3 regions of the Staphylococcus ratti genome follow, and region 3 is predicted to be linked to each of the others. Evidence: predicted binding sites of a transcription regulator. Region 3 holds the regulator's gene; each other region holds the start of a gene.
The links. The regulator Rex, encoded in region 3, represses fermentation and respiration genes when NADH is low (regulators of the CRP and FNR family bind a similar motif). The targets are predictions, from matches to a motif close to TTGTGAAATATTTCACAA.
Positions count from the first base shown of each region.

Region 1: the regulator Rex is predicted to act here: its motif matches at 1,255-1,272, upstream of LN051_RS01965 (nitrate/nitrite transporter).
Region 2: the regulator Rex is predicted to act here: its motif matches at 4,100-4,117, upstream of pflB (formate C-acetyltransferase).

Region 1 is NZ_CP086654.1:455,865-463,075, reverse strand. It holds gene LN051_RS01965 (nitrate/nitrite transporter) at 1-1,157, opposite strand, end outside; gene nreC (nitrate respiration regulation response regulator NreC) at 1,468-2,118, opposite strand; gene LN051_RS01955 (sensor histidine kinase) at 2,121-3,179, opposite strand; gene nreA (nitrate respiration regulation accessory nitrate sensor NreA) at 3,179-3,640, opposite strand; gene narI (respiratory nitrate reductase subunit gamma) at 3,661-4,338, opposite strand; gene narJ (nitrate reductase molybdenum cofactor assembly chaperone) at 4,331-4,906, opposite strand; gene narH (nitrate reductase subunit beta) at 4,899-6,455, opposite strand; gene LN051_RS01930 (nitrate reductase subunit alpha) at 6,445-7,211, opposite strand, start outside.
Region 2 is NZ_CP086654.1:423,315-430,525, forward strand. It holds gene LN051_RS01800 (PTS sugar transporter subunit IIC) at 1-856, shown strand, start outside; gene pflA (pyruvate formate-lyase-activating protein) at 1,022-1,786, opposite strand; gene pflB (formate C-acetyltransferase) at 1,837-4,086, opposite strand; gene opp4A (oligopeptide ABC transporter substrate-binding protein) at 4,744-6,465, shown strand; gene LN051_RS01820 (ABC transporter ATP-binding protein) at 6,639-7,211, shown strand, end outside.
Region 3 is NZ_CP086654.1:767,856-775,066, forward strand. It holds gene LN051_RS03555 (MutS-related protein) at 1-367, opposite strand, end outside; gene LN051_RS03560 (ABC-F family ATP-binding cassette domain-containing protein) at 705-2,645, opposite strand; gene LN051_RS03565 (redox-sensing transcriptional repressor Rex) at 2,929-3,576, shown strand; gene LN051_RS03570 (YeeE/YedE family protein) at 3,801-4,883, shown strand; gene LN051_RS03575 (sulfurtransferase TusA family protein) at 4,905-5,129, shown strand; gene LN051_RS03580 (sucrose-6-phosphate hydrolase) at 5,348-6,844, shown strand; gene agrA (quorum-sensing response regulator AgrA) at 6,943-7,211, opposite strand, start outside.

The DNA of each region.
Region 1 (7,211 bases), 310 kb from region 3:
ACTGTTGCTTTTTCACGTTTTGTTAAATGCATCATTGTTAACAATGCGATTACACCAAAGACACTTAATAAAATAAAAGCAAGGTGACTTGTGCCAGTTATCGCCGCGACAACTGAAATGACTAAAGGTGGGAAAAATCCTCCAAGACCACCCATCATTGACACAATACCATTTGCTACGCCCGCTTCAGTTGTAAAGTAATGAGGGACAAGTTTGAAAATAAGGCCATTACCAATACCTGCGCAAATACTCACTGTAAGACAGCCGACAGTAAACAATACAATATTTTGTGAAATGCCTAATAAAAATGAACCACACACCATAATCGTAAAGAAGATTTTCAACATTGTAACAGCATTAAACTTATCTCCTAACATTCCTCCTACTGGACGTAGAAATGTCGCTAATGCGATAAATACGCCTGTACGAATTCCGGCATCTACTTTATCAATACCAAAGTGTGTCACTAAAAAGTTTGGTAAGAATAATCCAAATGCTACAAAAGCACCAAAAGTAATGAAATACCAGAAACTTAAGTAATACAACTTATAGTTTGCCATCAGTTTGCGAGATTGTTCCACGAGTGGCACTTTAACTTTTGGTTCCTTACTATCGCCTAAAAAGAACATGATAATCGCAAAAGCAGCCATAACAATAAGGTATAAACGAACTGTTGGTTGCCATCCAATGAGTCCTGCGATTGGTGGTGCTAAAAATGCCGATACTGCTGTACCTAAATTCCCCATACCATAAATCCCATTAGCTAGACCGACTTTGTCTTTTGAAAAATATTTTGGAATTGAAGTGACACCTACCGAAAAGATTGCGCCTCCAACACCTAAAAAGAAGCCTGCAAACATTAATGCACTTGGCGATGACGCTTGACTAAGCAGAAAAATTGGAATTAATAATACAATAAAGCTAGTAAAAAATACCCATTTGGCCCCGATAATATTCGTTAAATATCCGAAAGGGACACGCAGTACTGAACCTAAAATCACCGGTATTGCTAAAATAATAGATAACTGTCCACTTGAAATTTTAATATCTTGTGAAATAAACGGCATGAGTGGCGCAATAATACTCCATGCCATAAAACCAGCTACAAGACTAAGCGTTTGTAATCCGAGCTGAAGACTGCCTTTTGACTTATTCATTTTCTTTCACCCTTTTTACAACGTATGAAAATGTTAACTTTTTCTATATCGCTTCATTTTCATACATGTTATAGATTTCAATTTTAGTGTATCTTCTTTGTGAAATTTATAACATAAGGATTTACCCTATACACATAGCGGCGCTTCCCCTAATCCCAACCTTTATTCATGAGGCGTTATCACTAAAAACTTGCGAGATTCAAAAATTCATCCCTTGATCGTTACACCTCGTTATAAACAACAAAAATCAAAAAAGTGGCAAAGCGTGCTCAAATTACAGCATCCCTTTACCACTCATCTTTGATTGATATTAAAAATCTAATAATTTTTTCTTCAATGCGTATTCAACAAGTTCCGGCTTAGATTTCAAATTAAGTTTATCCATAATGCGTGTTTTATGCGCTTCGACCGTTTTGACAGAGACAAATAACTTTTCAGCAATATCTTTATTCCCATATCCTTTAGCGATTAAAGGCAAAATTTCCAATTCGCGTTTGGACAATATTTTAAATGGATCATTTGAAAAAGAAGCATCATCTGAAGATTGAACAAATTCTTTCACTAAAGATGTTGTCATCTTAGGGTCAATAAAAGTCTCCCCTTTATAAACCGTTCGAATCGCCAACAATAATTGCTCATCTGGGGCATTTTTTAAAATATAGCCACTTGCGCCACTACGTAAGACATGAAATAAATACTCTTCATCGTCATACATCGTTAAAATTAAAATTTTCGTTTTAGGAAAACTATCTAAAATTTTACTTGTCGCAATAAGTCCTGATTCCCCAGGTGGCATACTTAAATCCATGATTAAAACATCCGGTTCATATTTCATGACCATTTGGTAAGCTTCAACACCATCTGCCGCAGTGCCTACAACTTCCATATCTTCTTGAAAATTTAAAATCATTGAAAAGCCTGTACGCACAACCGCATGATCATCTGCTATTACGATTTTCAAGCTCAACGCCCCCCAATTTGTTCAAGCGGTACTTCTAATGTAACGATGGTACCTTTCCCTTTTTCCGTTTTAATATCTAGTTTGCCATTTACCAATTCCGCACGTTCATTCATTCCATAAAGTCCTAGACCAGAGCCTTTCGGATGATCTTTCGGGTCAAAGCCATTACCTTGATCTGAAACTTCAGCAAATAAGCGGTTTTTATCTTTTCTAACATTCACATCAATCGCGTCAACATTAGCATATTTCATCGCATTAAATGCTGCCTCTTGCACGACCCGATAAACGACCGTTTCAATTTCACTGTCAAAACGTTGCGTCGACAGGTCAAAATGATAATTTACTACGAGTCCATAATTGTTTTCGAGTTGTTTAAAATAACTTTTAAACGCTGCATCTAATCCTAAATCATCTAGCGAAGAAGGTCGAAGTTCAGACGATAAATTCCTAATATCATCAATAAGCTTCGACATCAATCCTTCAATGTGTTGTGATTGTGCCATCATGCTTTCCATATCTTGTTGATATTTCAATAAACGCATCTCTACATTAACATTAATCAATTCTTGAACGACACCGTCGTGCAATTCTCGAGAAATACGTTTACGTTCATTTTCTTGCGCCGCTATCGTCTTTTGGATCATATGACGTTGATGTAATTTTTCATGGCGCTCGAGTTGTTGCGTGACATTTTGAAGCGTGAAAACTTTAATATCTTGTTTTTCATCAATCATTTGATATGTGGCTATAAAAGGTTCTATTTTGTTGTCACGCGTTTTCATAAAAACTTGGAAAGTAGAATCACCCATGTCATTCGCATGCAAAAAGCAGTTATAACAAGTTTTCAAAGCATGTGCACTAGTAAAGCCTTCACAGCGACCACATATCGTATTAGAAGTGATTTCTTTAATATTGTTATCGTCAGATAAAATTCGTTTTGCGGCGTCATTCATCAATATCACTTCACCATTACGATTAATAAAAAGCATCATTTCAGTCGTATTTTGAAAGTATGACAACAACAAATGGGTTAAGGCTTGCTGGTCTATTTTAGGTTCCATTATAATCTCACCCTATCTTCACTTGTTAGAGAACCAATGCCTTTAATTTTGATAGCGTCATGTGTCCTATTAGGTAGAGGTTTACCATTCCTCTGTCCAAATAACAAGACCCCTTTGACACGGTGATGATGCCAAAGTGGGATTGCTACGAGTGCGGTTAATTGCTCACTCATGAGTATCGGAAAATTAAATATTGATTGTTGTATCTCTTCTTGATTTGTATCTGCAATCGTCATCGATTTTCCTGTTTTCATCACTGTTCCAGCAATGCCACGTCCATTGCGAAGAACGATGCGTTGGTACCGATTATTCAAATTACCTGACACGTAACGCCATTTGATTTTCATATCCATATGATCTTCAGTAGGTAATGCAATGCCTGCAAAGTCAAAATCATAACGCATACGTAATGCGTCTAATTCAGATTGATAATCATGCTTAGAAAAATCAATTGGGCTCACGGTCATCACTCCATCTCTATTTATACTTTGTGTTTACGGTAAATAATATAACTTCTGTTCACATAGGATAATGGAATACTCCAAACATGCACAAGTCTCGTAAATGGCCACAACGCCATGATTGAAAAGCCTAACAATACGTGTAATTTAAAAGCAATTGGAACAGTTGTCATTAAATTAGCATCCGGGCTCAATGTCAATAAACCTCTAAACCAAATCGAAATTGTTTGACGATAATCAAAATCAGGTGTTGTTGCATTTACTACAAGAGTTGCATATAGACCAGCAAATACAATAACGAGCAACAAAATGTTTACTAAAATATCAGAAGCTGAACTTAGACGGCGCACATTGGCTTTTGTAACACGTCTAGCTGTTAATAAGAACATACCGATGAGTGTTATTATACCAAAAATACTACCAATATACACGGCGCCGATATGATAGATATGATTGTTTATACCTATTGCTTCTAACCAATGCGCTGGTATTAACAGACCTACAACATGACCTACAAACACAGGAATAATACCTAAATGAAAGCAAAGACTTCCCCATTTAAGATGCTTTTTTTCTATAAACTCACTTGATTTTGCAGTCCATGAAAATTGATCGAATCGGTAACGTACGATATGACCAATGATAAAAATTGCAAGACAAAGATACGGGAATATGACCCATAAAAATTGATTAAACATGTTGTCTCACCTCATTATCTTGTAAGATACAGCGTTTTAACGTTTCACGTAATCCGCGTATTAAATGACTATAAGGATTTCCTTTTTCTTCAAGATATTTCATCATCGGATAAGTGCCATCTTCAATAATCATAATAAGCAATTGTAGATTTTCTTGTATACGACTATCCCCGTCAATAGGTGCTGCGTATAAAAATTCAAGCATTAATGGTAAATAATCCGACAGCTCAGAAGCAGGCATCTCCAAGCCAAACATTTCATATAACACTTTCAACTTTGCGAGCATCTGCCCTCTTTCTTTTTGCGTATCAAATTGATTAAAAGTCATATACAACGTCGTTTTTTTATTAAAATCAAACGTATCTGTATACAGCGCTTTAATTTCTGACAAGCTCAATTCATACATACATTCACGGTACGCTTTGATATGGCGATAGGCAGGGTGTTCTTCGTTCATAACCGCTTCAAACGTTTTAGGATGGAATGTTAATTTATCCGGAAAACTCAATTGTTGACTCATATATGCAAATGTTTCTTTATAATATTTGAGCGTATTAAGATTAATCACGGAAGATCCCTCCATAGAAGTTATCGTTATACATTTCTTGTCCTGTTTTACCACTCGCTCCTACAGGTACACCGCACCCCTCACAGTTTGCACCAAAATGTTCACCGCCATAACCTTGACTACCTTGCGCTGCATACGTATCCATATATTGCTCTTTATGTGACGTTGGAATGACGAAGCGATCTTCATACTTGGCTATCGCCAATAAACGATACATATCTTTAGCTTGACGTTCAGTTAATCCTACACGTGTTAAACGCGCCATATCAAATTCACGTCCTGTATTTTGGGCACGCATATAACTTCGCATCATAGCCATACGTTGTAAAGCCCCTTTTACTGCAGCTGTATCACCAGCAGTAAATAATTGTGCAAGGTATTGTACAGGAAGACGCATTTCTTCAATAGCTGGGAAAATTGCATCTGGATTGTGACTTGAATTTTTGCCTTCAAAATAATTCATAATCGGGCTTAATGGCGGGCAATACCACACCATTGGCATTGTACGGTACTCCGGATGTAACGGGAATGCGAGTCGATACTCAATTGCCAGTTTATAAATTGGCGAATTTTGCGCCGCTTCAATCCATTCTTGTGAAATACCATCTTTCTCGGCCTGTTCGATAACTGCTTCGTCAAATGGGTTCAAAAATAACTCAAGTTGCTTTTTATATAAATCTTGTTCATTTTCTGCAGAGGCCGCTTCTTGGACACGATCCGCATCGTAAAGCAGTACGCCTAAATAACGCATGCGACCTGTACATGTTTCAGAACAAACTGTTGGAATTCCCGCTTCTACACGCGGAAAACAGAAAGTACATTTTTCAGCTTTGTTCGTTTTCCAATTAAAATATACTTTTTTGTACGGACATCCTGTCATACAATATCGCCATCCACGACAGGCTTCTTGGTCAACAAGTACAATACCGTCTTCATCACGTTTATACATTGCACCTGATGGACAAGAAGCGACACAACTAGGATTTAAACAATGCTCACAAAGTCGTGGCAAATACATCATAAAAGTTTGATCGAAATTAAATTTGATTTCCTCTTCGATTTTTTGAATGTTAGGATCTTGCGGCCCAGTAACATGTCCACCTGCTAAATCATCTTCCCAGTTTGGGCCCCAATCAATATCCATACGCTCACCTGTCATAACAGAATGTGCTTTTGCAACTGGAGAATGTTCAGAAGCTTTAGCTGTCGTCAAATGTTCATAATTATATGTCCATGGCTCATAGTAATCTTTAATGACAGGCATATCTGGATTATAGAAAATCTTTCCTAATGCAATTTTTTGAATACGTGTGCCTGATTTTAACTCTAATTTACCCTTCTTATTAAGCGTCCATCCCCCTTTATAATGTTCTTGGTCTTCCCAGCGTTTTGGGTAACCAATCCCCGGTTTTGTCTCTACATTGTTAAACCACATATACTCCGCGCCAGGGCGATTGGTCCACGTACTTTTACACGTCACACTACACGTATGACAGCCGATACATTTGTCTAGGTTCAAAACCATTGCAACTTGTGCTTTAATCTTCAAGCCAATCCACCTCTTTCATCTTTCTCACCGCAACGTAAACATCCCGTTGGTTCCCTATTGGTCCATAATAGTTAAAAGAATAACTGATTTGTGCATATCCTCCCATAAGTTGAGTCGGTTTTAAGTGAATACGTGTAGGTGCATTGTGTGAACCGCCACGCGTGCCAGAAATTTCTGATCCTGGTGTTTCAATATGTTTATCTTGCGCATGATACATAAACATTGTCCCTCTAGGCATACGATGTGAGACAACCGCTCTTGCTGTCACGACGCCATTTCGGTTATAAACTTCTAACCAATCGTTGTCCTCAATATCATGTTGTGCCGCGTCTTCATTTGAAATCCATACTGTCGGACCTCCACGGAAAAGCGTTAGCATATGCTGGTTATCTTGATATGTGGAATGAATATTCCACTTACCATGAGGTGTCAAATAACGTAAAACAAGAGCGTCTGTGCCACCTTTAACTTGCTTATCTTTCGGACCAAATACCATTGGTGGTAATGTAGGTTTGTACACCGGTAATTGCTCACCAAACTGTTGAAATACTTCATGATCAATATAATAACTTTGGCGTCCTGTTAACGTTCTAAACGGGACTAAACGCTCAATATTTGTCGTAAAAGGAGAATAGCGGCGTCCTTGTTTATTCGATCCTGGGAAAACAGCAGTTGGAATCACTTCACGGGGTTGTGATGTAATATTTAAAAATGAAATCTTTTCAGATGCCCGCTCACTTGAAATATCTTTCAACT
Region 2 (7,211 bases), 340 kb from region 3:
GATGCAATTTAAACTATCTGCTTTAGCTACTGTTGTCATAGGCGCAGCCTCTTATGTTGGTTCAGGTGCGGCCAAAGTGACTGAAGCGGGTTGGCAAATTGTTGGGATTGGTGATTTAATCAACACGATGATTACAGCAGCAATTGCAGTATTACTAGTTTTATGGCTAGAAGAGCGATTTGGAAGTTTGAAAATGATTTTACTTCCTATACTAGTCGGTGGTATTCCTGGATTAATAGGGGTTGTGACATTACCTTACGTGAGTAAAATTACGTTAGCCATTGGTGAATTGATTAATACTTTTACGACGTTACAACCGGTTATCATGTGTATTTTAATTGCAGTTTTATTTTCATTTATTATTGTTTCACCGGTGTCGACAATTGCAGTAGGGCTCGCTATTGGGATTTCTGGAATGGCAGCAGGCGCTGCAGCAGTCGGGGTTGCGACGACAGGTATTGTTTTGTTCATATGTACTTTGAAAGTGAATAAAATTGGCGTGCCCATCGCGATTTTATTAGGAGCGATGAAAATGATGATGACTAATGTGATTCGCTATCCGATTATGTTGTTGCCAATCGGCTTAACTGCAGCATGTGCAGGTGCAGCGGGGAGTATTATCGGTGTGATAGGAACGAAAGAAACAGCAGGTTTTGGGCTTGTCGGTTTAGTGGGGCCCATTAAAGCGATTGAGATGCTTGAAGGTTCCGTTGCAATGAATATCTTTTTAGTCGCACTTGTATTTGTTATCATTCCTGGCGTTGTTGGATTTATTCTTAACTTTTTGTTTACGAAAGTATTCAAACTGTATTCTAATGAGATTTATCGTTTTTTAGCGGCAGAAGCGTCCAAATAAAAAGTCCTCATATTGTGAATAATAGCATTAAAAAACCCGGAACCATTGAACTATGCTTCCGGGTTACTCATTAAAGGAGTGATGTTAGTATTTACAATATTTTGTGTACGTTAACTAGGGGGTGGGGTGGAATCCTAGTTAATGTTTTGGTATGAGACCAAGAAATCAATGAACCAACGATTTCTGTTTGGCTCTTCCTTTGAACTGAATAAGATCATAGGCTTTTTGAACGTCTTCATCTGAAGGAGGCTCAACAGATGAAAGCTGATAAGGTACGCCGAGTGCTTGCCATTTGTGTACACCAAGTTCGTGGTAAGGTAGTATTTCAAACTTTTCGACGTTATCAAGTGAATTAATAAATTCACCAAGTGTACGCAAGTCTTCGGGGGCGTCTGTCAGACCTGGTACGAGCACATGACGTATCCAAATCGGTTGTTTTTTCTCATTCAAATATTGAATGTATTTCAATATTGCTTCATTAGACTTTCCAGTTAAATGCCGGTGCTTCTCATCATTGATATGTTTAATATCAACCATGAATAAATCAGTATGTTGGCGTAACAATTCAAAGTGTTTTTTAAATGCTTCTGTCTCATTGGCACACCCTAAGGAAGTGTCTATACACGTGTGAATACCATGAGCATGGCATTGCTTAAACAATTCTGTTATAAACGGCATTTGAAGTAGGGGTTCTCCACCGCTTACCGTTACACCACCACCGGAACTTTGAAAGTAGGGTAGATAAGGCGTGATCTCATGAATCAGTTCATCTGCTGATGCTTTTCTTGAGGGAGTGTTCACTTTCCACGTATCTGGATTATGACAATATAAGCAGCGCAGCAAACAGCCTTGTAAGAATAGGATATATCGCAGGCCGGGACCATCGACCGTTCCTAAGCTTTCTACTGAATGAATATGACCTTGTATCATTGTTATCTCCCCATCTTTTCAAAATCGTTAAGTGACTTTAGTAATTTTTTTTACATAGACTCGTGGAATGTTCTTGAAATGACATCAAGTTGTTGTTCACGTGTCAGTTTAATAAAGTTAACCGCATAACCTGAAACACGTACCGTTAATTGAGGATACTCCTCAGGGTGTTCCATTGCATCAAGTAATGTTTCTCGATTAAAGACATTAATATTTAAGTGATGTCCATGTTGCATCGCATAACCATCTAAAATGCTAACTAAGTTTTGTTGTTGTGTGTCGTCTTCTTTACCAAGTGATTTAGGTACAATGCTGAATGTGTTTGAAATACCATCTTTACAGCAATCGTATGGTAATTTTGCAACAGATGATAATGAAGCTAATGCACCGTGTTCGTCACGTCCATGCATTGGGTTAGCGCCTGGTGCAAAAGGTTCTCCGGCTTTACGGCCATCAGGCGTATTACCTGTCTTTTTACCATAAACAACATTAGAAGTAATCGTAAGCACACTCATTGTATGTTCAGAATCACGGTATGTTTTGTGTTTACGTAATTTTTTCATAAAGCTTTCTACAAGTTGTACTGCAATATCATCTACACGAGCATCATTGTTACCGTATTTAGGGTATTCTCCACTTGTTTCAAAGTCGACAACTAATCCATTTTCATCGCGAATCGTACGTACAGTACCGTATTTAATCGCTGATAATGAATCTGCCGCAACAGAAAGACCAGCAATACCAGTTGCCATTGTGCGGTGAACATCTGTATCATGTAATGCCATTTCGATACGTTCGTAACTGTATTTGTCATGCATGTAATGAATAACGTTAAGTGAATTGATATATACGCCAGCTAACCATTCCATCATTGCATCAAAACGTGCATAAACAGTGTCGTAATCTAAAATTTCATCTTCAATTGCTTTGAAGTTTGGTGCGACTTGTACGCCTGACTTTTCATCTTTACCACCGTTAATAGCATAAAGTAAAGTTTTAGCAAGGTTAGCACGTGCACCGAAGAATTGCATTTGTTTACCAATTCTCATTGCAGAAACACAACATGCGATACCATAGTCATCCCCATAGCTTTCGCGCATCAGATCATCATTTTCGTATTGAATCGAACTTGTTTTAATACTCATTTTAGTACAATATTTTTTAAAGTTTTCTGGTAAACGTGTAGACCAAAGTACTGTTAAGTTAGGCTCAGGTGCAGGTCCAAGGTTATCTAATGAGTGTAAGAAACGGAAAGAGTTTTTCGTTACCATTGCTCTACCGTCTAAACCAACGCCACCGATAGATTCAGTTACCCAAGTTGGATCTCCAGAGAACAATTCATTGTAGTCTGGTGTACGTGCGAATTTAACAAGGCGTAACTTCATGATGAAGTGGTCGATAATTTCTTGTACTTCTGACTCTGTAATTGTGCCATTGTCTAAATCACGTTGTGCATAAATGTCTAGGAAAGTAGATGTACGTCCAAGACTCATAGCTGCACCATTTTGTTCTTTAATTGCAGCCAGGTATGCAAGGTAAAGCCATTGAACAGCTTCTTTAAAGTTTTCTGCTGGGCGACTCAAATCAAATCCGTAAGTTTCACCTAATTGTTTGAGTTCTTTTAATGAACGGTATTGCTCAGATAATTCTTCACGTAAACGAATAATATCTTCTGACATCGTTGTAGAAAGGTTTTCGAAATCTTTTTGTTTTTCAGCCATTAAAAAGTCTACACCGTATAAAGCGACACGGCGATAGTCACCAATAATACGACCACGACCGTATGCGTCAGGTAAACCTGTAATAATCCCTGCTTTACGACAAGCTAACATTTCTTTTGAATAGGCATCAAAAACCCCTTGGTTATGAGTCTTACGATAATCTGTGAAAATACGTTCTGTTTCTTTATCTAACTCATAGCCATATGCTTCACATGCAGCTTTAGCCATGCGAATACCGCCAAAAGGTTGCATGGAACGTTTAAAAGGTTTTTCAGTTTGAACGCCTACAATCTTTTCAAGTGTTTCGTTTAAATAACCTGCGTCATGAGAGGTAATACTAGATGGGATTTTCGTGTCCATATCCCACATACCACCGCGTTCACGCTCTTCTTTAGAAAGGGCCATGACTTGATCCCAGAGTTGTAATGTAGCGTCTGTTGGACCTTCTAAAAACGAATCATCTCCCGTATATCCAGTGAAGTTTAATTGAATAAAATCACGGACATCAACGCGATGTGACCAAAGTCCAGTTTTAAAGTCTTTCCAAGCATTTTGTTGTGTTTTAGCTTCATGAATCATGCTCAAACCTCCATTGTTCATCATTTCACAATCAGTATACCAACTCATGTGAAAAATATCACGTTTAAATTGAAAGCGTTTGCGCATTGTCATTATTTGTATATATTTTGTATATAAAACTGCCACAAATATTTTAAAAAATAAAATTGGTGTTTTCGCATAGAGAGAATACTATATTAAGAAAAAATAGCTGTGAAAAATGTCGTGTGAAGCGTTGCAGATATTATTTAAAGAGGATGTATATAAAGAGGTAAGCATTTTAGAGAAAAATGAAAAGAAACGATTTCTATTATTAAATGAAGTTAAAACATAAATTAAAGCAATTTGTCTTTTTGAGAAGGACAAAATGACATAGTATATGTTTATAAATAGCTATTTTACATTATTTTAAACTCTATTTGAATTATCTATTTTTATGATGGATATGACCGTCTAAAAACAACAAGTATAAAAAATTTTAATCCGGTTTCTTTAATGCGTTAAACAACTTTAAATCCCTTGATATGAGTGGGTTAGATATATGTTGAAGCATATTAATAAATGACTATTATTCCTAATGAATTATGCCCTACCACGCATATTGTTATTGACAAAATTGTCTGACAAATACAATAATTAAACTTAACACTACTTACTATGAATGAAGGGGGAACGCGAATGAAAGCGAAGTGGAATTTTTTAATCGTGCTTATAGCATGTGTTGCGCTAGTGTTAAGTGCATGTGGTAAAGGGGATACAGGGGCATCTGGAGAGAAGAAAAGTAAAACTGAAACGAGTGACGCGAAAGGTGGCACACTAAATGTAGGGATTGCCGAACCACCCGAGGGGAATTTTCAATCCATTTTTGCAGGTTCTACAGGTGACTCAAGTGTGATTTCATACTTTAATGACGGTCTCGTAGATTATGATGATGAATTGAACATTAAGCCGGAGATTTTATCGTGGGAGCAAAAAAAAGGTGACGACCTTACATATACATTTAAGGTGAAAAAAGATATTAAATGGCAAGATGGCAATGATTTTACGATTAACGACTGGATTTTCACGTTAGAAACGTTAGCAGACCCTGATTATGACGGACCGCGTTATAACGGTGTTGAAGTGATTGAAGGAGCGGAAGCTAAGCGTAAAGGCCAAGCAGACAATGTGTCAGGAATCAAAAAAATTGATGACTATACAGCAGAAATTAAATTTAAAGAGCATAAAGCGAATAATTTATTAGAAATTTGGACAGGGGCACCATTAAGCGAAAAGATTTTCAAAAACATCCCAGTGAAAGATATGGCTAAATCACCAGAAGTACGTAAAACACCTATTGGTATTGGGCCATACAAAGTTAAAAAGATTGTGGATGGTGAATCCGTTGAATTAGAGAAATTTAAAGATTATTGGCAAGGAGAGCCAAATCTAGATAAAGTGAATCTTCGTGTAATTGAACAAACATCTATGACACAAGCATTAGAAAATGGCGAGATTGATATGGCAAGTATTACACCACCGATTGCTAAAGAAATTAAAGATAATGGTTCTGAAGGTGTTCAGTTACTTGAATCGCCATCGACAGCTTATGCGATTATCGGCTTTGTTTTAAACGATTACGATAAAAAAGCTCAAACTATAGGTAAAGAACGTCCGAAATATCAAAATAAAAAATTGCGTCAAGCAATGGCACATGCGATTAATCGAAAAGAGTGGATTGATGCCTTTTATTATGGTTACGGTAAACCATTAAATGGTTTAATCCCATCGGCACATTGGAGTGGTGCAAAAGAAGGGGATGTTCCTGAGTATCCATATGACGTTGACAAAGCGAAAAAGCTTTTAGATGAAGCAGGCTACAAAGATAAAGACGGCGATGGCTGGCGTGAAGATCCGAAAGGTAAACCATTTGTAGTGAACTTAAAACATTATGCAGGGTCAAATCCAACATTTGAACCAAGAACGGCGGCTATTAAAGGGTATTGGGAAAAAGTAGGCTTAAAAACAAAAACAGAAATGGTTGAATTTGGCAAATTCGGACAAGATTTAGAAAATGCTTCAGATGACATGGAAGCGTATTTTAGAACTTGGGTCCAAGGTGCTGACCCAGATCCGTCAGGTTTATATAAATCCACAGCACTATGGAATGAATCTCGATACAACAATCCTAAATCTGACAAACTCTTAAAAGAAGCATTAGATACAAAAGTTGTTGGAGACGATCAGGATAAGCGTAAAGCTAAGTATTTAGAATGGCAAAAAATAATGGCTGAAGACGTTCCAGTTATTCCGATTACAGAATTAGAAGATGTAACAGCTGTGAGTGACAAAGTGAAAAACTTTGAAGTATCAATTAAAGGTACGAATCCGATTTATGAGTGGACAGTTGAAAAAGATTAAGAAATAACAAGTATGCAACGGGGCAAGGACATCATCATGTTCTCGCCCCTAAATCATACAATTGGGCATAAAAGTAGTAGTTCAAATGCACGTTATGAGTTACATCCGATTCGTATAGGCGAATTAATAGCAAAACGCAATACTATTTAAAACTTGAATAAGGGGGGCTAATGATGACAGAACAGCATCTATTAGAAGTTAAAAATTTAAGTACAGGTTTTGATATTAATGGTAAAAATTATAATGCAATTTCTAAAATCAGCCTTACGTTAGATAGTGGAGAAGTGATGGGCATTGTAGGTGAATCAGGCTCTGGTAAGTCCGTACTAAGCATGTCTATTCTTCGTTTACTACCTGATAAAATTGGTTCAATTAATGAAGGGGAAGTGCGATACAAAGGTAAGCGTATCGATAATCTACCGATGGCTCAACTTAATAAGATTCGTGGGAATGAGCTTGCGATGATCTTCCAAGAGCCGATGACTTCTTTAAACCCTGTATTTACGATAGGCAATCAGTTGGTTGAAATGATGATTCTACATTTGAAAATGACTCAAAAAGAAGCATATGCACGTGCTATAGATTTATTAAGACAAGTAGGTATTCCGAGGGCGGATAAAGTGATTAATGAATACCCACACCAACTTTCTGGAGGGATGAGACAGCGTGTAATGATTGCGATGGCGATTTCGTGTTCACCTGAATTGCTTATTGCTGATGAACCAACCACAGCATTAGATGTTACC
Region 3 (7,211 bases):
TTTCTTCCCATAATGAAAAATGCGTTAAGGAAGATTGTAATCTTAATACATGATATAAGTGATTTTCTCCAATTGAAGTATATGTATAGTTCAAGGAATGAAAAACATGGTTCATATTTAAGTCAGACCAAGTTTTATCATCTATCCAACGCGAGGTATTTTGCTTTTTAGTAGTCAAAACTTCAAACACTTTAAAATAAGTATCATAAAATGCATACGGTCGTTCAATATCATCGTAGATATCTTTATGTTTTAAATGTTGTTTGATAGATTTACGAAATTGATAACGTTGACGAATTTCAGTTATAAGCATCACCGTCAATATAGCGATAATTAATAAAATAAAGAAATAAAAATCTGGAGACATGTTCACACTCCTTCAAATAATTAAAATGAATAAATTATATATATATTACGAATAGATTATATCATAATGGTTAAGTATAACAAATTTGGAAAAGTCAATAGGGAACATGCGTGCTTATACACAGTTTGTTAACAACATGTGTATAAGTAGGAGGATTTTTACGATGGTTTTGTGTGTAACTTGTGTATAAAAGAGTGCGCATCATTACTAAAAAATGTGGATATTGTGGATAGGTGTGTGGACAGTTGAAATTTAAAGCTATGTAGGAAGGGACAATTGTCTATAATTTGTGAAAATAAAACCATCCAGAGTGACAAAATACACTCTGGATGATGTGTTAATTTTCATATGCGCTTAACATAAGTTGTAATTCTTCCCATTTCTGCATCGTTTGTTCTAGATTTTGTTCGGTCGTAAGTCTTACATTTGCCAAACGTGCCGTTTCTTCATAGTCATTAAGCGTATTTTCGGAAGCCATTTCATTGTCGATATGTTCGATTTCACTTTCATAAGTTTCGATTAATGCTTCGTATTCTTCAATTTGTCGTTCGATTTTTCGTTTTTCATTTCTTAAAGCTTTTTGATCTTGATAATCATTGGTCGTAGATAGGGTGGAAGATTCTGAGTGGCTTTGATTTTGAGCGTCGTGTTCAGTCAAAGCACGTTGCTGCGCTGTTTTTTCAAGGTAATACGTATAATCACCTTGAATAAACTGACCGCCGTCCACATCTAAATCAAAAATTTTATTAGCTAAAGCATCGATAAAATAGCGATCATGAGAGACGAAAATTAATGTCCCTTTGAACTGTTGTAAAGCATGTTCTAGCATTTCTTTTGAGTCAATGTCTAAATGATTTGTAGGTTCATCTAGAATAAGGACGTTATTTTTTTCTAACATGAGTAGCGCAAGTTGTAGTCTTGCTTTTTCTCCCCCAGATAAATCGCTAATCATCTTTTTGACCTCTTCTTGTGTAAATAGAAAGCGGCCTAAAACAGCTCGAATATCTTTTTCTTGCATATGACGATACTGATTCCAAACAAAGTCTAAAATGGAGTTGTTTGATGTAAATTCAGCTTGTTTTTGATCATAATAACCTACTTTTAAATTAGAACCATGGCTAATATGGCCTGATAAGGCAGGTAGTTGCATAGCTAACGTTTTTATAAATGTAGACTTCCCGATACCGTTCGGTCCGATAACGCCGATGCGGTCACCTTTTGAAATTTCTAATGAAATCGGTTGCGTAATTGGTGTAGTATAACCAATTTCTAAATTTTGAACATGCATGACATCATTACCAGTATTACGCTCGAAATCAAATTGAATATTAGCACTTTTAGCATCTAACATTGGCTTTTCAATACGTTCCATTTTTTCTAATATTTTACGTCGGCTTTTAGCCATACCACTCGTTGATGCACGAGTAATATTTTTTTCTACAAAAGTTTCAAGGCGTTTCATTTCACTTTGTTGACGTTCATATTCAGCCATACGTTTTTCATAATATTGATCACGAAGTTGAACATATTTGGCATAGTTCCCTTTATAATGTTTTACTTCACCTAGCGCAACATCATACACTTGAGTAACAATTTTATCTAGGAAGTAGCGATCGTGAGAAATAATAATAATTGCGCCACTAAAAAACTTCAAATAATCTTCAAGCCATTCTGTCGTTTCCATATCAAGGTGGTTTGTAGGTTCATCTAAGAGAAGTAAATCAGGCTCGCTTAATAGCATTTGTGCAAGTGATAAGCGTGTTTTTTGGCCACCACTGAAATCATTAATGGCTCTATCATAGTCTGCTTCAGTAAAATTCAAGCCGTTAAGTACTGTTTTTATTTTACTTTCATATTGATAGCCTTCCATTTGTTCAAACTGATTAGATAACGATTCATAGTTATTTAAATGCTTTTGATATTCTAAAGTCTCATAGTGGTCAGCATGTTGACTTAACCAATCTGTTTCTTGTTGCATCCTTTGTGCAATTGCCTCAACTTCTTTGAAAGGTTTAGCCATTTCTTCAAAAACTGTGTTATCTGTATCTAGTGTCATTTGTTGCGTTAAATAGCCTAATTTTAGACCTTTAACTTTTGAAATATGACCGCTATCATAGCCCTCAACCCCCGCAATAATCTTCATTAAGGTTGATTTTCCAGCTCCATTTCGACCTACAATGCCAATACGTTCTCCCGTTTGTATTTCGAAATTGACATGATCAAAAATCTCCTCACCATCAAATGATTTTGAGATTTGACTTAGTTGCATTAATATCATGTTCAGACTCCTTTCATTCTATTTTATTGTACAATAAAGTAGAGGGGCATCAAATAGATTAAGTTCCTTTAAATGACGAATTCAGGTATAATTATTATGGAATAAAAGTTGGTGAAATTTATAACAAAACAATAGATTAAGTCAAAATGGTATTATAATTAGCATAACTTCATTAAGTAGCCTAGCATCCATGACCTAATTGTAATATGAAAATAGGTTTCCATGACCTAATTGACTTGAAGTGATACACTTTATTAGGTGTCTAGAATATGGAGGATTGGAAATGACTAGAGAAATAAATAAAATACCGCGCGCAACACTAAAACGATTACCACTTTACTATCGATTTGTGAATGGCCTTAAAGCTAAAGGGGCGTCACGAGTGAACTCAAAAGAAATCAGTGAAGGTTTAAGTATTGATTCTGCGACGATTCGTCGAGATTTTTCTTACTTTGGCGAATTAGGTAAAAAAGGTTATGGTTACAATATCGATAGCTTATTAGAGTTTTTTAAATCTGAACTTAGTGATGCTGATATTATAAAAATAGGTTTAGTAGGGGTCGGACACTTAGGAAAAGCTTTAATTTCGTATAACTTTTCGATTCATGAGGATATGACGATTACAGAAGCATTTGACATCGATCCAGAAGTGATTGGTCAGCAAATTGGAGAAGTTACGGTAAAATCAATAGATGAAATGCGTCAAGTCATTCAAGAACAAGCGCTAGAAGTGATTATTATTGCGACGCCAGTCAAAGTCGCACAAAATGTTACGGATCAACTTGTAGAAGCGGGGGTCAAAGGAATTTTAAACTTCACAGCTTCACCTGTACACGTTCCTAATGATGTTCAAGTACACCAAATTGATTTAGGTGTCGAACTTCAATCGTTATTATTCTTTATGAAAAACTACGGTAAATCAAACACATAAATTAAGAGATTAAAATTTAAAATAGGTTTGGATAAGAAAGCTCTGAATGCCATGACTGGTATCTCAGAGCTTTTATGTATGATGAATGTAAGTTTTTTTCTAGTTTCTTTCAAATTTCACTATCGAAAAGTAGGATGATACAAAATTAAATAACATTTGCTCTTGATAATTCAGCTGTTTTTGCTATAATTCTTATCATAATAATCGGAATAGGAGAGAATGTTATGGTATGGACGATATTTAGTGGTCTTATCGTAGGGCTTTTACTAGGATTTGTCATGCAACGGACACGTTTTTGTTTGACGGGCGGTTTCCGTGATATGTATGTACAAAAAAATAATAAAATGTTTTATGCTTTGCTTATCGCAATAGCAATCCAAGCTATTGGGATTTTCGTTTTAAATATGATGGGGCTTATTACCATTGATAATGGGACTTTTCCTATCATTGGCACAATGATAGGTTCATTTATATTTGGCATAGGAATTATATTAGCTGGTGGTTGCGCCACTGGCACATACTATAGAGCAGGTGAAGGGTTGATTGGGAGCTGGATTGCCCTTATTATGTATGGGCTTTTTGCTGCCATTACAAAAAAGGGAGTTTTAGCGCCTTTAATGGAAGGACTAAACAGCAAAACTGTGGCAAATGCCGACATGGCACAATCTACAGGAGTTCCGAGTTGGGTGTTCTTAATTGTGTTGTTAACTGTAACAACAGTTTTAGTCATAAAAACATTGCGCAAACCTAAACCGAAAATTGCAGTTCCTAAATTAAAGCAACGCTATACAGGTGTACGTCACTTTTTATTCGAAAAACGTTTCCATCCGTTTGCAGCTGCAGTTGCTGTTGGCTTAATCGCATTGCTTGCGTGGCCGATGTCAGTATCTACTGGTCGAGATGGGGGACTTGGTATTACAACACCATCATCTAATATTGTCGTATTTTTAACGACAGGGGATGTAAGTGTTGTAGATTGGGGTGTCTTCCTTGTTATTGGTATTTTCTTCGGTTCCTATATTGCTGCTCGAGGATCGAGAGAATTCGCGTGGCGTTTACCAGACAAAAAGACGCTTCGCAATAGCACTATTGGCGGTGCATGTATGGGATTTGGAGCTGCAGTGGCTGGAGGCTGTTCGATTGGCAACGGCTTAGTTGCTACAGCTGCTCTGTCTTGGCAAGGATGGATTGCTCTTGCATTTATGATTTTAGGGACATGGTTTATGAGTTACTTTATTTTTATTCGCCCGATGAAGTTGGCTAAACAGAATCGTACAGCTCAAGCACAAGCAGCAAGCGCTTCATAATGAATTGAAGGAGATGTTAACATGATATATGAACTAGGAACAGTTGGGATGGTTTGTCCATTTCCACTTATTGAGGCACAAAAGAAAATGGAAGAATTAAATGTAGGGGACGCACTTAAAATAGATTTTGATTGCACGCAAGCCACTGAAGCAATTCCTAATTGGGCTGCTGAAAAGGGTTACCCTGTAACAAATTATGAGCAAGTAGGCGATGCTTCTTGGACCATTACGGTTCAGAAAGCTTAACATTAAAAAGCACATCGATTAACTCCTAAAAGTGATAGGAGTTAGTCGATTTTTTTGTAGAAAATTTCTAAAGAAACTCTCACTTTATATGATAAAATAGCATAGAGATTGTATGAGTTAACGTATGACAATATTGAGCATATCGTATAGCTTCATATAAAGGAATACATATTAATTGAGTAGAAGAATAAACGCTTTAAAGGAGGACACGTATTTTAATGGAACAATGGAGTCGTGAGAAACGCTATCAAAAGTTCGAAGACGTGAGTCCAGAAACGATGGCAGAACTCAAAAAGCAAATTGATGTATCGGCGTTTCGTCAAACGTATCATATCCAACCTCAAACGGGGTTATTAAATGATCCGAATGGTTTAATTTATTTTAATGGTCAGTATTTATTATCACATCAATGGTTTCCTTTCGGTGCTGTACATGGATTGAAATATTGGTTCCACTATAAGGGTGAAAATTTAGTGCATTTAAAACCTCAAGGTCCAATTATTAAACCAGATACACCTTATGACAGTCATGGGGTCTATAGCGGGAGTGCATTCGAATTTGAAGGGCAACTTTATTACATGTATACAGCGAATCAACGAACAGCATCATGGCAACGAAAAAGTACACAAATGCTTGCCAAAATAAATGAGCAAGGTGATCTTGAAAAACTTACAACACCTGTCATCGCCATGCCCCCTAAAGGCTATACACAACACTTTAGGGATCCTAAAGTGTTTCAAAAAAATGACCGTTTATACGCTGTAATTGGGGCACAAAGAGAAAATCGAACAGGAACGGTCCTTGTTTATGAAGCCGACCATCCTGAATCAACATGGACATTTAAAGGCGAAATTCAAACAGATTTAAACGCATTTGGCTTTATGTGGGAATGTCCGGATTATTTTCAATTGAATGGTAAAGATGTGTTACTATTTTGTCCTCAAGGTATCGAATCAGAAGAAAATCGATATCAAAATATTTATCAAAGTGGCTATATTATCGGAACGTTAGATTTTGATACATTGCATTTTGAGCATGAATCTTTTGTTGAATTGGATAACGGTTTTGATTTTTATGCGCCCCAAACTTTTTTAGATGAATCAAAAAGACGTGTTTTAATTGGTTGGATGGGACTTCCGGATACGCAATATCCGACAGACAATGAAGGATGGGCACATTGTTTAACATTGCCACGCATTTTGACGTACGAGTCAGGAAAATTAAAACAAAAGCCACATATGGATTTGAGAAAGTTGCGTCACAATAAAGAGACGGCATTAGGCTATGCAAACAAATTTATTAAGCAACTTCATCCTTATGAAGGTGAACGATATGAATTGAATATTGATATTTTGGAAAACGAAGCATCTGCAATTGAGTTTCATCTAAGAGCTTCTAAAAATGAAGCTACAGTAATCCGTTATGAAACAGCAACACGCCGAGTGATTCTTGACCGTTTTGACAGTGGCCAATTGCCATATCCAGTTGAAGATACTGTGCGCATTACAGAGCTATCATCAGATTTAGAACAACTCCGTATTTTTGTAGACACATCAAGTATTGAAATTTTTTGTAATGATGGGGAAAAAGTATTAACATCACGCATTTTTCCAAACCCTCAATCGAACAAAATTAAAGTAGTGACAGATTCTGGTCAAGTTTATTTAAAAATGACGAAATACGATATTATCGTTGATGAGAATGGGGCACACTAAGTTTAAAGAGGTCACCATTGTAGATATATAAATAGAGCCTTTTCAATTTGAATCTCAAAAATTCAAATTGAAAAGGCTCTATTGTTTGTGTTTTACGGTTACTCTGGCTTTTTGATTTTTTTAATGTTTCGTACTGAAACGTAACAGAATTCATCATTTTTAAAATAAACGATACGTTCTTTAGCATCAACATGAGAAATGTTATGTCTGTTTAAAACGAAACTATTATGACATCTAAAGAAACGATTATCAATTTGGGCAAGTTCTCTAAGGTTACCATAAAATTCAATTTGTCGATTATCCAAATGCGCGATTAAGCGATGTGATTTTGGTGAGGATTCAAAGAACATCACATCATCATAATTAA